DNA from 2 places in the Streptomyces sp. NPDC002845 genome. Region 1 is predicted to be linked to the other one. Evidence: riboswitches for the same ligand, from Rfam matches in the RefSeq annotation. Region 1 holds a riboswitch; the other holds the start of a gene.
What was found. Region 1 has a riboswitch for cyclic di-AMP ahead of ACWD3C_RS17695 (M23 family metallopeptidase). Riboswitches for the same ligand answer to the same signal wherever they lie in the genome.
Positions count from the first base shown of each region.

Region 2: it holds a riboswitch for cyclic di-AMP, as region 1 does, so the genes downstream of both, ACWD3C_RS14615 (M23 family metallopeptidase) here and ACWD3C_RS17695 (M23 family metallopeptidase) in region 1, are expected to answer to the same signal.

Region 1 is NZ_JBSFUU010000021.1:119,658-126,679, forward strand. Features, by position in the region: gene ACWD3C_RS17680 (bifunctional acetate--CoA ligase family protein/GNAT family N-acetyltransferase) at 1-1,895, opposite strand, end outside; gene ACWD3C_RS17685 (HPr family phosphocarrier protein) at 2,048-2,329, shown strand; gene ACWD3C_RS17690 (GntR family transcriptional regulator) at 2,501-3,205, opposite strand; gene ACWD3C_RS17695 (M23 family metallopeptidase) at 3,416-4,180, opposite strand; cyclic di-AMP (ydaO/yuaA leader) riboswitch at 4,193-4,358, opposite strand; gene ACWD3C_RS17700 (M16 family metallopeptidase) at 4,552-5,940, opposite strand; gene ACWD3C_RS17705 (M16 family metallopeptidase) at 5,937-7,022, opposite strand, start outside.
Region 2 is NZ_JBSFUU010000017.1:22,895-29,916, reverse strand. Features, by position in the region: gene ACWD3C_RS14645 (VOC family protein) at 1-66, shown strand, start outside; gene ACWD3C_RS14640 (PP2C family protein-serine/threonine phosphatase) at 248-1,540, opposite strand; gene ACWD3C_RS14635 (GTP cyclohydrolase II) at 1,766-2,494, opposite strand; gene ACWD3C_RS14630 (MarR family winged helix-turn-helix transcriptional regulator) at 2,728-3,243, opposite strand; gene ACWD3C_RS14625 (dihydrofolate reductase family protein) at 3,357-4,502, shown strand; tRNA gene ACWD3C_RS14620 (tRNA-Met) at 4,610-4,683, shown strand; cyclic di-AMP (ydaO/yuaA leader) riboswitch at 4,996-5,153, shown strand; gene ACWD3C_RS14615 (M23 family metallopeptidase) at 5,165-6,211, shown strand; gene ACWD3C_RS14610 (aldo/keto reductase) at 6,329-7,022, shown strand, end outside.

The sequences.
Region 1 (7,022 bases):
TCGTCGGGGACGGGCGGTACGGCGTGGGGTGCGGTGCTGGTGGCCTTGGAGAGCGCCTCGGCGAGTCCGCCCAGCTCGACGTGGACCACGAGGACCGGCTTGGCGGGGGCCGCGGCGGCGGCCGAGCGGAGCGCCTCGGCGAGGGCCTCGTCGGCGGTGGACGTCTCCCCCACGGCCGGAATGGCGGTCACCACCACCGCGTCGCACCCGTCGTCCGCCAGCGCCCGCGCGAGCGCCGCGTGGAAGTCCTCCGCCGAGGCCCCCGTGGTCAGGTCCAGCGGCGGCAGCGGGCGCAGCCCTTCGGAGAGACACGCGTCGTACGTCAGCAGCCCCAGTGACTCCGAGTTCCCGAGGATCGCCACGCGCGGGCCCGCGGGCAGGGGCTGGCGGGCCAGGAGCAGCCCCGCGTCCACCAGTTCGGTGATCGTGTCCACCCGGATCACCCCGGCCTGCCGCAGCAGCGCGGAGACGGTGGCGTGCGGCAGCCGCGTGGCCCGTACGGCGTGCCCCTGGGGGGCCACTCCCCCGTGCCGCGCCCCCTGGACCACGACCAGGGGCTTCACCGCGGCCGTGCGCCGGGCGAGGCGGGTGAACTTGCGCGGGTTGCCGATGGATTCGAGGTACATCAGGACGACGTCGGTGTCCTGGTCCTCGTACCAGTACTGCAGGACGTCGTTCCCGGACACGTCCGCCCGGTTGCCGGACGACACGAACGTCGACACGCCGGTGACCCCGGTGACCCCTCCCCCGCGCCGGTGCAGCCGGGACAGCAGGGCGATGCCGATGGCGCCGGACTGGGCGAACAGGCCGATGCGGCCGGGGCGCGGCATCTCGGGGGCGAGCGAGGCGTTGAGCCGTACGCCGGGGGACGCGTTGATGATCCCGAAGGCGTTGGGGCCGATGATGCGCATGCCGTACGTGCGCGCGTGGCGCACGAGTTCACGCTGGCGCTCCAGGCCCTCGGGGCCGCTCTCGGCGTACCCGGCGGAGACGACCACGAGCCCCTGGACGCCGTGCTCACCGCACTCGGTGACGACCTCGGGGACGTGCGCGGCCGGTACGGCGACGACCGCGAGGTCCACGGGCTCGCCGATCTCGCCGATGGAGCGGTACGCCGGGACGCCGTCGAGTTCCTTCTCCTGAACGGCCCTGTTCACGGCGTACAGCCGACCGGTGAAGCCGGCGTCCTTGAGGTTGCCGAGCACGCTGCGGCCGACGCCCCCGGGCATACGCCCCGCGCCGATGACGGCGACCGAGCCGGGCGCGAGGAGCCGCTGCACGGACCGCGCCTCGGCGCGTTGCTCACGCGCGCGCTGCACTGCGAGCGAGCGGTCGGTGGGCTCCAGGCCGAACTCCAGGCGTACGACACCGTCCTCGAAGCTGCGCTTCTGCTGGTACCCCGCGTCCGTGAACACCTTGATCATCTTGGCGTTGGCGGGCAGCACCTCGGCGGCGAAGCGGCGGATGCCGCGCTCGCGGGCGACGGCCGCGATGTGTTCCAGGAGGGCGGAGGCGACACCACGGCCCTGGTGGGCGTCCTGGACGAGGAAGGCGACCTCGGCCTCGTCGGCCGGCGCGGAGGCGGGCATGCCGTCGGAGTCAATCCGGTCATAGCGTACGGTTGCGATGAACTCGCCGCCGACCGTGGCCGCGAGTCCCACCCGGTCCACAAAGTCGTGGTGCGTGAAGCGGTGGACGTCCTTGGCGGACAGGCGAGGGTAGGGCGCGAAGAAGCGGTAGTACTTCGACTCGTCCGAGACCTGCTCGTAGAAGCTGACGAGGCGCTCGGCGTCATCGACGGTGATGGGCCGGATGCGTGCGGTGCCGCCGTCACGCAGCACCACGTCGGCCTCCCAGTGGGCGGGGTACTCGTGCCGGTCCGACGAGGTCTGCATGGGCCCCAGCGTAAGGCTCGCGTACGACAGCGGCGCGAGGCAGTCTTGGGGAACGCAAGCCGGGGCGCGGTCAGGCCGTGGGCCCGACCCGGCGACGCTTCACGATATGGGAAACTGGTCTAGACAACCTGAACACCGAAGGGCAGCATCACATGGCTGAGCGCCGCGTCAACGTCGGCTGGGCCGAGGGTCTCCACGCCCGCCCCGCCTCCATCTTCGTCCGGGCCGCCACGGCCTCCGGCATCCCCGTGACGATCGCCAAGGCCGACGGCAACCCCGTCAACGCGGCCTCCATGCTGGCGGTCCTGGGCCTCGGCGCCCAGGGTGGCCAGGAGATCGTCCTCGCCTCCGACGCCGAGGGCGCGGACGCCGCGCTCGACCGTCTGGCGAAGCTGGTTTCCGAGGGACTCGAAGAACTTCCCGAGACCGTCTGAGGAACCCTCCGACCGTTCCGCGGTCAGGGTGACGTCAAAAGCGTCACGCACACACCGAAGGGCTCGTCCGAATTATCGGGCGGGCCCTTCACATTTCTGTCGCATTTCCGTATCTCGGGCAGCAGAAATAATCCCCCGCGAATTACACCCTCTTTGTATACGGCTTCTGTGTTAATGCCGCAGGCTCGTCATGTTTACGGGATGTTGCGAAGTCCTCACGCGCTCGACGCGATCCGGACCGCCGGGCCCAGCAGGAAAGCGGAGCCGGTGCGCGGCGGTCGCGCGCTCGGTGTGCAGGGCCGTGATCGCCCTGGCCCGCTCGCTGTCGCCGCGCGCGACGGCGTCGACGATCCCGCCGTGCTCCGCCCAGGACTCCACGGGGTTGGCGGGCGCCTCGACGGCGTACATCCAGGCGATCTTGTGCCGCAGCTGGGAGAGCGTCGAGGTCAGGGCGGGGCTGCCGGAGGCCTGGGCGAGCGTCTCGTGGAACCAGCCGCCCAGGGAGCGCAGATCCTCGCTGTTGCCCCGCCTGGCCCGCTCCTGACCCAGCCTCACCAGGCCGCGCAGCACCTTGAGATGGGCCTCGGTGCGACGCTGGGCGGCGCGCACGGCGCCGAGCGGCTCCAGCAGCATGCGCATCTCCAGCAGGTCGGAGGCCTCCTGCTCGGTGGGCTCCGCGACGCACGCGCCCGCGTGCCTGCGGGTGACGACGAAGCCCTCGGCCTCCAGCGTGCGCAGGGCCTCGCGCACGGGGACGCGCGAGACGCCGTAGCGGCGCGCGAGCAGTTCCTCGGTGAGCCGGCTGCCGCGCTCGTAGACACCCGCGACGATGTCATCACGGATCGCCGTGCATACCGAGTGCGCCGGAATACGCATGACCGACCTCCGCCTTAATCCCCGTGAAACGTCGATGATTGACGTGTGTTCGAGTGACTCTATTGCAGAGAGCCGGAATTTCCGATGGCGGGCCGGAATCCATGGATATTTTTTGGACAAGAGGTGCGCGGCGACGGCGAAAGCCCCGGCTCGGTGAGCCGGGGCTTCGCGAGTCGCCGGGCCGGTCGCCGGAACCGGGCGCGCCGGTCGTCAGACGTTCACGCCGTGCGAGCGCAGGTACGCGACGGGGTCGATGTCCGAGCCGTACTCTGGCGTGGTGCGGGCCTCGAAGTGCAGGTGCGCGCCGGTGACGTTGCCGGTCGCCCCGGAGAGGGCGATCTGCTGGCCCGGGGTGACCGCCTGGCCGACTCCGACGCCGATGGACGACAGGTGGCCGTACTGGGTGTACGTGCCGTCGTTCATCTCGATCACGACCTGGTAGCCGTATGCGCCGGCCCAGCCCGCCTCGACGACGGTGCCGGAGCCGACCGCCTGGACGGGGGTGCCGGAGGCGGCGTGGAAGTCGACGCCGGTGTGGCTGCCGGAGGACCAGACGGCGCCGCCGGCCATGTAGCCGGTGGAGACGTACGAGCCGCTGACCGGGGCGACGTAGGAGTTGAGGCGCCGGCGCTCGGCCTCGCGGGCGGCGCGCTCCTTGGCCTCGCGCTCCTCCTTGGCCTTCTCCTCGGCCCGCTTCCTCGCGAGTTCCTCGGCCCGCTTCGCAGCGGCGGCCTCCTCGGCGGCCTGCTGCTGGGCGGCGGCCTGGGTCTCGATCTGCTCGGCGACCACGTCCCCGATGCCGATGATCTGGGTGAGTCCGGTCTGCTCGGCGGAGGTCTCCGCGGCGAGCGCCGGGGCGGCCAGGGTGCCGATAACGCCGGTGCTGGTGAGTGCGGCGACGCCCACGGTCCTCGTGGTCGTGCGCTTCACACGGCCGGGACCGCGGTGCTTCCCGGTGGCGCGGGTGAACGCCATGAAGTGGCTGATCCTTTCCCTCCCTCTCGCCTACCGGGTTAGCTGACGGGTTCGGAGCAGGAAGGTCTCCTACGGAGACCCTTCACTTCGTGAAGGGCGTCCGATTCACCCCAGGGACTGCGGTTGGGTCCCCGGCTCCCCTGGCTCGCGCCGTACGGGGACTCGGCGATGACTGTCCGGTGCCGCGGGCGCGGCGCACTGCCTGACGAACAGCCGGACCGACGCTAAGTGGACCATCTTTCAAACGACAAACGGATCAAGGGTTTTGTAGCGCATGCCACAGGTCATTCAGGCAATCTCCTCCATCAATACGGACAAACAGGGGCCCTGGTGACTCTTTCGTCACCAGGGCCCCTGTCGCGACCTCGGCTCTACTCGGCCGGAACGACGGTCACTTCGCCGATGCCGAGGGCCCTGACGGGCTCCTCGATCTGCGCGGCGTCGCCGACGAGGACGGTCACCAGACGGTCCACCGGGAAGGCGTTCACGGCGGCCGCGGTGGCCTCCACGGTGCCGGTGGCGGCGAGCTGCTGATACAGCGTCGCCTGGTAGTCGTCCGGCAGGTACTGCTCGACCTGGTCGGCGAGCGTGCTCGCGACGGCCGCCGCGGTCTCGTACTTCAGGGGCGCGACCCCGACGAGGTTCTGCACGGCGATGTCCCGCTCAGCGTCCGTCAGGCCCTCGGCCGCGAGGGTGCGCAGCACGGTCCACAGGTCGTCGAGCGCGGGGCCGGTGTTCGGTGTGTCGACGGAGCCGCTGATGGCGAGCATCGAGGCGCCCGTGCCGCCGGGCGCGGAACGCAGCACCTGCCCGAACGCCCGCACACCGTAGGTGTAGCCCTTTTCCTCGCGCAGGACGCGGTCCAGGCGGGAGGTGAGGGTGCCGCCGAGGCAGTAGGTGCCGAGCACCTGGGCGGGCCACACCCGGTCGTGCCGGTCGGCGCCGACGCGGCCGATCAGCAGCTGCGTCTGGACAGCGCCCGGGCGGTCGACGACGACGACGCGCCCGGTGTCGTCCGCGGCCACCGGCGGCACCGGACGCGGGTCGGCCGAGGAGCCGGTCCAGGCGCCCAGGGTGTCGCCGAGCAGCGCGTCGAGGTCGGTGCCGGTGAGGTCGCCGACGACGACTGCGGTGGCCGTGGCGGGGCGTACGTGCTTCTCGTAGAAGGCGCGCACGGCCGCCGAGTCGATGGCCGACACCGTCTCCTCGGTGCCCTGGCGCGGGCGCGACATGCGCGAGGTCGCCGGGAACAGCTGCCTGGAGAGCTCCTTGGCGGCACGGCGGGCCGGGTTGGCGGTCTCGTGCGGGATCTCGTCCAGCCGGTTCCGTACGAGGCGTTCGACCTCGCTGTCCTCGAACGCGGGTGCCCTCAGAGCGTCGGCGAGCAGACCGAGCCCCTTCGGGAGCCGCGACGCGGGCACTTCGAGGGACAGGCGTACGCCGGGGTGGTCGGCGTGCGAGTCGAGGGTGGCGCCGCAGCGCTCCAGCTCGGCGGCGAACTCCTCGGCGGAGTGCTTGTCGGTGCCTTCGGAGAAGGCACGGGCCATGATCGTGGCGACGCCGTCGAGGCCCGCGGGCTCGGCGTCCAGGGGCGCGTCGAGGAGCACCTCGACGGCGACGACCTGCTGGCCGGGGCGGTGGCAGCGCAGCACTGTCAGGCCGTTGCCCAGCGTGCCGCGCTCGGGTGCCGGGAACGCCCAGGGCCTGGCCTCACCGGCCCGGGGCTGCGGGTGGAACTCCATGGTCGCGAGCTCAATCACTTCGCCGACTCCTCGTTCTCGTCGGTCACCGCGGCTTCGGCGGTGTCATCGGCTGCCTCGGCGTCCCCGCCCTCGGCCATGGTCGGCTCGTACACGAGCACCGCACGGTTGTCGGGCCGCAGGCGGGCCTTGGCGGCCTCCTGGACCTCCTCGGCGGTGATGTCGAGCACGCGCCGGACGGCGGTCAGGGCGAGCTGCGGGTCGCCGAACAGGACGGCGAAGCGGCACAGTTCGTCGGCGCGGCCCGCGACCGTGCCGAGGCGGTCCAGCCACTCGCGCTCCAGCTGGGCCTGGGCGCGCTCCATCTCCTCGGCCGTGGGGCCCTCCTCTGCGAACCGGGCGAGCTCCTCGTCGACGGCGGCCTCGATGACGGGGACTTCGACGTCGCCGGAGGTCTTCACGTCGAGCCACCCCAGGGAGGGCGCTCCGGCCAGGCGCAGCAGGCCGAATCCGGCGGCGACGGCCGTACGGTCGCGCCGTACGAGCCGGTTGTAGAGGCGGGACGACTCGCCGCCGCCGAGGACCGTCAGCGCGAGGTCGGCCGCGTCGCACGCGCGCGTGCCGTCGTGCGGGAGACGGTAGGCGGCCATCAACGCGCGCGCGGGAACCTCTTCCTCGACGACCTCGCGCAGCTGCTCGCCGATGATCTCGGGCAGCGTCCCGTCACGCGGCGCGGGCTTGCCGTCGTGCCCCGGGATGGACCCGAAGTACTTCTCGATCCAGGCGAGCGTCTGCTCCGGGTCGATGTCACCGACCACGGAGAGTACGGCGTTGTTGGGCGCGTAGTAAGTACGGAAGAACGCGCGCGCGTCCTCCAGGGTGGCCGCGTCCAGGTCCGCCATCGAACCGATCGGGGTGTGGTGGTAGGGGTGGCCCGCCGGGTAGGCGAGGGCGGTCAGCTTCTCGAAAGCGGTGCCGTAGGGCACGTTGTCGTAGCGCTGGCGGCGCTCGTTCTTGACGACGTCCCGCTGGTTCTCCATGGACTCGTCGTCGAGCGCGGCGAGCAGGGAGCCCATGCGGTCGGCCTCCAGCCAGAGGGCGAGCTCCAGCTGGTGCGTGGGCATGGTCTCGAAGTAGTTGGT
Region 2 (7,022 bases), on a different contig from region 1:
TTCGGCATGTGCACGGACCGTTTCGGCATCCCCTGGATGGTCAACATCAGCCAGCCGCAGACCTGAACGGAGCCGGCAGCGAGCGATGCACCGCACCTGGTCACGGGCCCGCCGTACGTGAGCGTCGGCCCGTGTCTGGCCCGCCCGACCCCTCAGAACCCCTCAGGCCCCTCAGAACCCCTCAGGCCGTTCCGGACCCTCACGACCCCTCAAGACCCTCACGACCCCTCAGGACCCTCAGGACTCCTCAGAGGCGGAGGACGATGAGGGCGGTGTCGTCGTCCGGGCCCGAGGCGGCCTGCGTCATGTCGGCCAGCAGGGCGTCGGCGCATTCCTCGGCGGGAAGGGCATGGTGTCGGCGCGCGCTGTCGACGAGCCGGGCGACCCCGGTGTCGATGTCTTCGCCGCGGTTCTCGATCAGGCCGTCGGTGTAGACGACGAGCGTGGCTCCGGGGGAGTAGGCGACGGTCGTCTGGGTCCTGGGCATGTCGTCGTCGCAGGCGCCGAGCGGGGGGTCGGTGGCCGCGTCGAGGACGGTGACGGTTCCGTCGGATGCCGCCAGGAGCGGTGGCGGGTGGCCGGCGCAGCTGTAGGTGAGGGTGTGCGTGGCGCGGTCGACGACGGCCTGGGCGGCGGAGGTGGCGAGGGCGCCCTCGACGGTGTGCGCGTACTGGGCGAGGGTTCGCAGGGCGAGGGCGGGTTGTCCGGTGGCGCGGATGGCGGCGCTGAGGGCGCTGCGCAGCTGGCCCATGATGCTGGCGGCCTCCAGACCGTGGCCGACGACGTCGCCGACGGCGACCGCCAGCCGGCCGGCGTCCAGGTCGACCAGGTCGTACCAGTCGCCGCAGACGTGCAGGAAGCTGGCCGCCGGCCGGTAGCGGACGGCGCAGTGCGGCTCCCCGTTTCCCGGCCGCGCGGGCAGCATGGCCCGTTGCAGCGTGACGGCGACCTCGTGGGCACGTGCGTGCTCCTGACGCAGCCGCTCGTTGAGTTCCTGGAGTTCCTGGGAGCGGGTCAGCACGTCGGCCGTCATGGCGTCCTCGGCGCTGAGCCGGGCCTCCGGCGTCATGCGGAGCGCGCGACGGGCGCGGACCAGGGCGGTGACCTCCTCGACCCGGTGCGCGATGAGCCACACCTTGCCGTCGGCGCCCACGGCCGGGATGTTGACCGGGTTCCAGTAGCGTTCCTCGAACACGCCGGGCTGTCCGGGCACTTCGACGTCGTACCTCTGTACGGCCATGCTGTCCGACTCGCCGGTGGCCAGCACCCGCTCCAGCGACGCGCGCAGATTCCGGGCTCCGGCGGCCTGGGGGTTGGAAGGGTTGTCGGGGAATACGTCGAAGAGGTACCGGCCGAGCAGCTCTTCCTCACCGCGCCTTGAGACCCGCAGGTACGCCCGGTTCGCGGCGGCGATGATCAGGTCGGGGGTGAGGAGCAGCACCGGGGTCGGCAGAGCCTGGAACACCGCCGCGTAGTCGATCTCGGCGCCCGGAACCTGCCCCGGGACGTGTGCCGTGTCCGGCGCGTTCTCGCCGCTCACCCCACCATGTCTACTCCGTCACCAGCCCTGCCGCGACCGGATGCGCCCCGGCACCATCCGCACCGTCCGGAGCCCGCCCGTCCCGACTTACGGCTCGCGGACGTGCACCCCATCTGACCTGCTGCGCAGCGGTCGGAGTCGGTCCTGTCCGGCGGGGGCGGGCGCCGCCACGGCGTTTCGGGGCTCGTCCGGGGCGTAGGCGTGCCCTTGAGTACCCCCGTGGCCTCAACCCGCCGTCAGCTCCGCCAGCTCATTCAGCTCATTCAGCTCAGTCCGCTCATTCAGGTCACTGGTCAGTTCACTCCGCTCACCCAACTCACTCAGCTCAGTCAGTTCCGTCAGCGGCAGCGTGTGCTGGGTCTGGAGGACCTTCGCGCGGAGGTAGCGGACGTTGTGGGCCGTGGTGAAGACGCCGGTGGGGACCCGGTGGCGGACGTCGATGCCCAGGTCGCGGAGTTGGCCGGCCTTGTCGGGGTTGTTGGAGAGCAGGTCGAGGGTGGGGATGCCGAGGGCCTGGAGCATCTGGGCGGCGGCCGTGTAGTCGCGGGCGTCCTCGGGGAGGCCGAGGGCCGCGTTCGCCTCGTATGTGTCGAGGCCCTGGTCCTGGAGGGCGTACGCGTCGAGCTTGTTGTAGAGGCCGATGCCCCGGCCCTCCTGGCGGAGGTAGAGGAGCACGCCCCCGTGGTCGGCGATCTGCTCCACCGCCTCGCGCAGCTGCGGGCCGCAGTCGCAGCGGGCCGAGCCGAAGACGTCGCCGGTCAGGCACTCGGAATGCAGGCGGACCAAGGGCACGTGGCCTGTGCGACCTGGTTCGCCGAGTACGACGGCCACGTGCTCCTGGCCGTCGGTCAGGCCATGGAAGGTGACCAGTTCGGCGTCGACGCTGTAGCCGTCGTTGAAGCGCAGCGGTACCCGGACGCGGGCGCGCGGGGTGGCGGCGGGGTAGTCGGGCATGCGGTTCTCCGGTCCAGACGGGGTGCGGGGTCGGCGATACGTTTCAAAACTGAAGCACATCGTCCACAGGGACTCTAACTCTGCTTCAAATTTCAAGCAACCCCTGGATCAACCCCTGGAGTAACTCGTGGATCAACCCCTGGAGTAACCCGTGGAGCAACCCCTGTAGAGAGCGAGCCATTCCCCGGAGAGGCGCACGGATGGACGGACGGACGGATGGACGGACGTGCGCGCTATCCCGAAGAGCACGACCGGCGACGCCACGGCAGGTCGTCGGGGGCCGTCGCCTTGGGATCGTCACCCTGGAGCGCCTGCGCGATCCCCGAGCAGATCCGCTCCAGCTGCCCCACCTGCTCCGGGGTGAGGTGATCGAAGACCGCCTTCCGGACCGTCTCGACATGCCCCGGTGCCGTACGCTCCAGAAGGGCCATGCCCTCGTCCGTCAGCACCGCGAGGCTTCCGCGTTTGTCCGAGGTGCAGCCCTCGCGCCGTACCGCCCCGTCCTTCTCCAGCCGGGTCACGGCGTACGTCAGCCGGCTGCGCGTGATCTTCAGTCTCTCGGCGAGATCGGTCATCCGCAGTCGGCGGTCCGGGGCCTCGGAGAGGCCGGCCAGGACGGAGTAGTACAGGTGCGGCATGCCGGCCTCCTGCTGGAGCTGCCGGTCGAGGGCGTCCTCCAGGAGCAGCTGCGCGGCGATGTACGCGCGCCAGGCGCGTTGTTCCTCAGGGGTGAGCCAGCGGGTCGTCATACGGACAGTGTAGTTATTGTTTAAAACTTGAACCAAGACCGGGTGAGTGACACGCCCCCGGCCGACCGGTCACGACCACGATGACCACGACCACGACCACGGGAGCGAGCCCCATGCCCCACCCCTACGTCCTGTTGTCCGCCGCCGTCTCCCTCGACGGCTTCCTGGACGACACCGGCCCCGACCGGCTGCTGCTCTCGGGCCCGGCCGACTTCGACCGGGTCGACGAGGTACGGGCGGCCAGCGACGCGATCCTGATCGGCGCTGGCACCCTGCGCACCGACAACCCCCGGCTCCTGGTCAACTCGTCCGACCGCCGCGCCGCCCGGGTCGCCGCCGGGCTCCCGGCGTACCCGCTCAAGGTCACGGTCAGCGCGTCCGGGGACCTCGACCCGACGGCACAGTTCTGGCACACGGGCGGCGAGAAGGTCGTCTATACGACGGACAAGGGCGCCGAACGGCTGCGCGGGCTCGGCGACACCGCCGACGTCGTGGCCCTCGGCCCCGAGCTGGACTGGCGGGCGGTCCTCGACCACCTCGGCACCGTACGCGGCATCGGGCGTCTCATGGTCGAGGGCGGCGGCCGGGTCCACACCCAGTTGCTCCAGCAGGGGCTCGCCGACGAGCTGCAGCTCGCCGTCGCCCCGGTGTTCGTGGGGGAGGCGGACGCGCCCCGCATGTTCGGGACGGGGCCGTACCCCGGCGGCCCGACCGGCCGGATGCGGCTCCTGGAGACCCGGCCCGTCGGTGACGTCGTCCTCATGCGGTACGTCCCCACGGTCCCGGGGGCCAGAAGCGAGCCCTCCGCCGCCGACCGGCACTGGCTGAAGCTGGCCTGCGAGCTGGCGGCGCAGTGCCCGCCCTCGCGGACGGCCTTCAGTGTGGGCGCGGTGATCGTCGCGGCCGACGGCACGGAGCTGGCCCGCGGTCACTCCCGCGAGGGCACCGACCCGGTCGTCCACGCTGAGGAGGCCGCCCTCGCCAAGCTCGACCCCGCCGACCCGAGCCTCGCCTCCGCCACCGTCTACAGCAGCCTGGAGCCCTGCGCCCGCCGCGCCTCCCGCCCCGCCTCCCCCTGCGCCCGACTGATCCTCGACGCGGGCGTACGGCGCGTCGTCACCGCCTGGCGCGAGCCCGACACCTTCGTCACCGCCGCCGACGGCAGCGGACTCCTCGCGGACGCCGGGGTCGACGTGCTCGTCCTGCCCGAGTACGAGCAGCGGGCGAAGGAGCCGAACCGCCACCTGTTGCCCGGGTGACAGGTCACCGATTCCTGCGTGACAGGTCGCCGATCCCCGGGTGACAGGTCACCGCCGTAAACCCTGGTGCTGGGCGGTCCGCGGATGGCGTACACTTGAGACATCGCCGCGGGGTGGAGCAGCTCGGTAGCTCGCTGGGCTCATAACCCAGAGGTCGCAGGTTCAAATCCTGTCCCCGCTACTGATGGCCGAGGGCCGGAACTCATTCGAGTTCCGGCCCTCGGCTTTGCGTGGGCGTGGGCGGCTTTCTGCGCGGCTGATCGTTGTCACAAAGCGTGCCCGACCGACCCCCCTCCGCATAACAACTGACACAACGTCAGATGAGCCGAGGTTTATGAGCCGAGGTCAACTCGCCCGATTTAGGCCCCTCATGGCCCGTAAGTCCAGCGCAAAAGACTGATCGATCATCCGGAACAGCTTGGAATACGGCCCCGGGGTCTATTAACGTTCGATAACGCAGCGCGGTTGTCCCAGCCGTCACAAGAGGCGGCTCCGTGCGCACGCGCCGAATCCCGTAAGGGAACCGGGGAACCACCACCTTGGGGTGAATCGGGCGGAAGCCGCCGTGGAAGTACGGCAGGTTTACGCGCGTAGGAGACCTTCCTGCTCCGAACCCGTCAGCTAACCCGGTAGGCGAGAAGGAAGGAAAGGAGTACGCCTACGTGGCGTCCAACCGGCCTGCCCCAGAAGCTCCGTCCGTGCCGAGCCAGCACAGCGGCGACACCTTCGCCTACGGCGGCTACGACAGCAAGGACGAGGGTCCCTGGCAGGAGTGGAATCCCACCGAGGAGTCCATTCGTCCCGTTCGCGGCCGGCACCGCGTAAGCAAGCAGCGCGGGGGAGGACTCGCCCGCAGCTCCACGGTTCTGGGCGTCGGCGTCATAGCCGCGGTCGGCGCGGGCGGCATGGCCACCGCGCAGACCGGCAAGCCGCCGGTGTCCATCTCGCTGCCCGACCTGCCGAGCGTGGGCTCGGTGTTCGAGGAATCGGACGAGGAGGAGGAAGAGCCGCAGGCTTCCGAGGCTCCGCTCACCAGCGCCGGCCTGACCACGGCCGACACCGATTCCGGTACGACCAACGCCGGTGAGGCACTGCGCGCCCGCATCATCCAGCAGGCCGAGTCCCAGCAGGACCAGGTCGACACCGCCGCCGCCAAGGCCGCCGAGGCCAAGGCCGCGGAGAAGGCCGCCGAACTCGCCGCCAAGGAGAAGAAGGAGGCCGAGGCCAAGGCCGCCGAGGAGAAGAGGCAGGCGGAGGAGGAGGCCCGGCAGAAGGCCGAGGAGGAGCGTCTCGCCGAGCTCGCCAGGCAGTACACGCTGCCGACCTCCTCGTACACCATCACCTCCTACTTCGGCCAGGCCGGCGCCCTGTGGTCCTCCGGCTACCACACCGGCCTCGACTTCGCCGCCCCCACGGGCACGCTGATCAAGGCCGTGCACAGCGGCACGATCACGTCGGCCGGCTGGGACGGGTCGTACGGCTACAAGACGGTGCTCACCCTGGAGGACGGCACGGAGATCTGGTACGCCCACCAGTCCTCCATCAACGTCAGCGTCGGCCAGCAGGTCGCCACGGGCGACATCATCGGCCGCGTCGGCGCCACCGGCAACGTCACCGGCGCTCACCTCCACCTGGAGGTCCACACCGCCGGCAGCAGCTCCGGGATCGACCCGATGGCGTGGCTGCAGAGCAAGGGGCTGAACCCGTAAGGCGTGAGTCGTGAGTCCAGGCTCCCGGTTTTACGGGATCTTGGGGAACCCGAGGCTGTTGGGGCCGGTCGTGCGGAATGCGCTTGCCCGGCCCGGCAGTTGACGTAGAGCATGACCATGACTTCTCTGCGCAAGCTGGGCTCGTCCGACCTTGAGGTCTTCCCGCTCTCCCTCGGCGGCAACGTCTTCGGCTGGACCGCCGACGAGGCACAGTCCTTCGCCGTGCTGGACGCGTACGCGGCGGTGGGCGGCAACTTCGTCGACTCGGCCGACTATTACTCGGCGTGGGCCGAGGGCAACTCGGGCGGGGAGTCCGAGACGGTCATCGGCAAGTGGGTGCGGGCCCGCGGCAATCGCGATGACGTCGTGATCGCCACCAAGGTCAGCCAGCACCCCGAGTACCAGGGACTGTCCGCCGCCAACATCAAGGCCGCCGCCGACGCCTCCCTGCGCCGCCTCGGCACCGATTACATCGACCTGTACTACACCCACTTCGACAAGCCCGAGGTGCCGGTCGAGGAGATCATCACCGCCCTCGACGAACTGGTGAAGGCCGGCAAGGTCCGCGCGATCGCCGCCTCCAACATCACCCCGGAGCGCCTGACGGCCTCCCTGGAGTTCTCCGACCGCGAGGGTCTGGCACGCTACGTGGCCCTGCAGCCCCACTACAACCTGGTCTCGCGCACCACGTACGAGGGTGCCCTGCAGGACGTGGTCGCCGCCTCCGGCCTGTCCGCCGTCCCGTACTTCGCCCTGGCCAGCGGCTTCCTCACGGGCAAGTACCGGCCGGGTACGACGGTCGAGAGCCCGC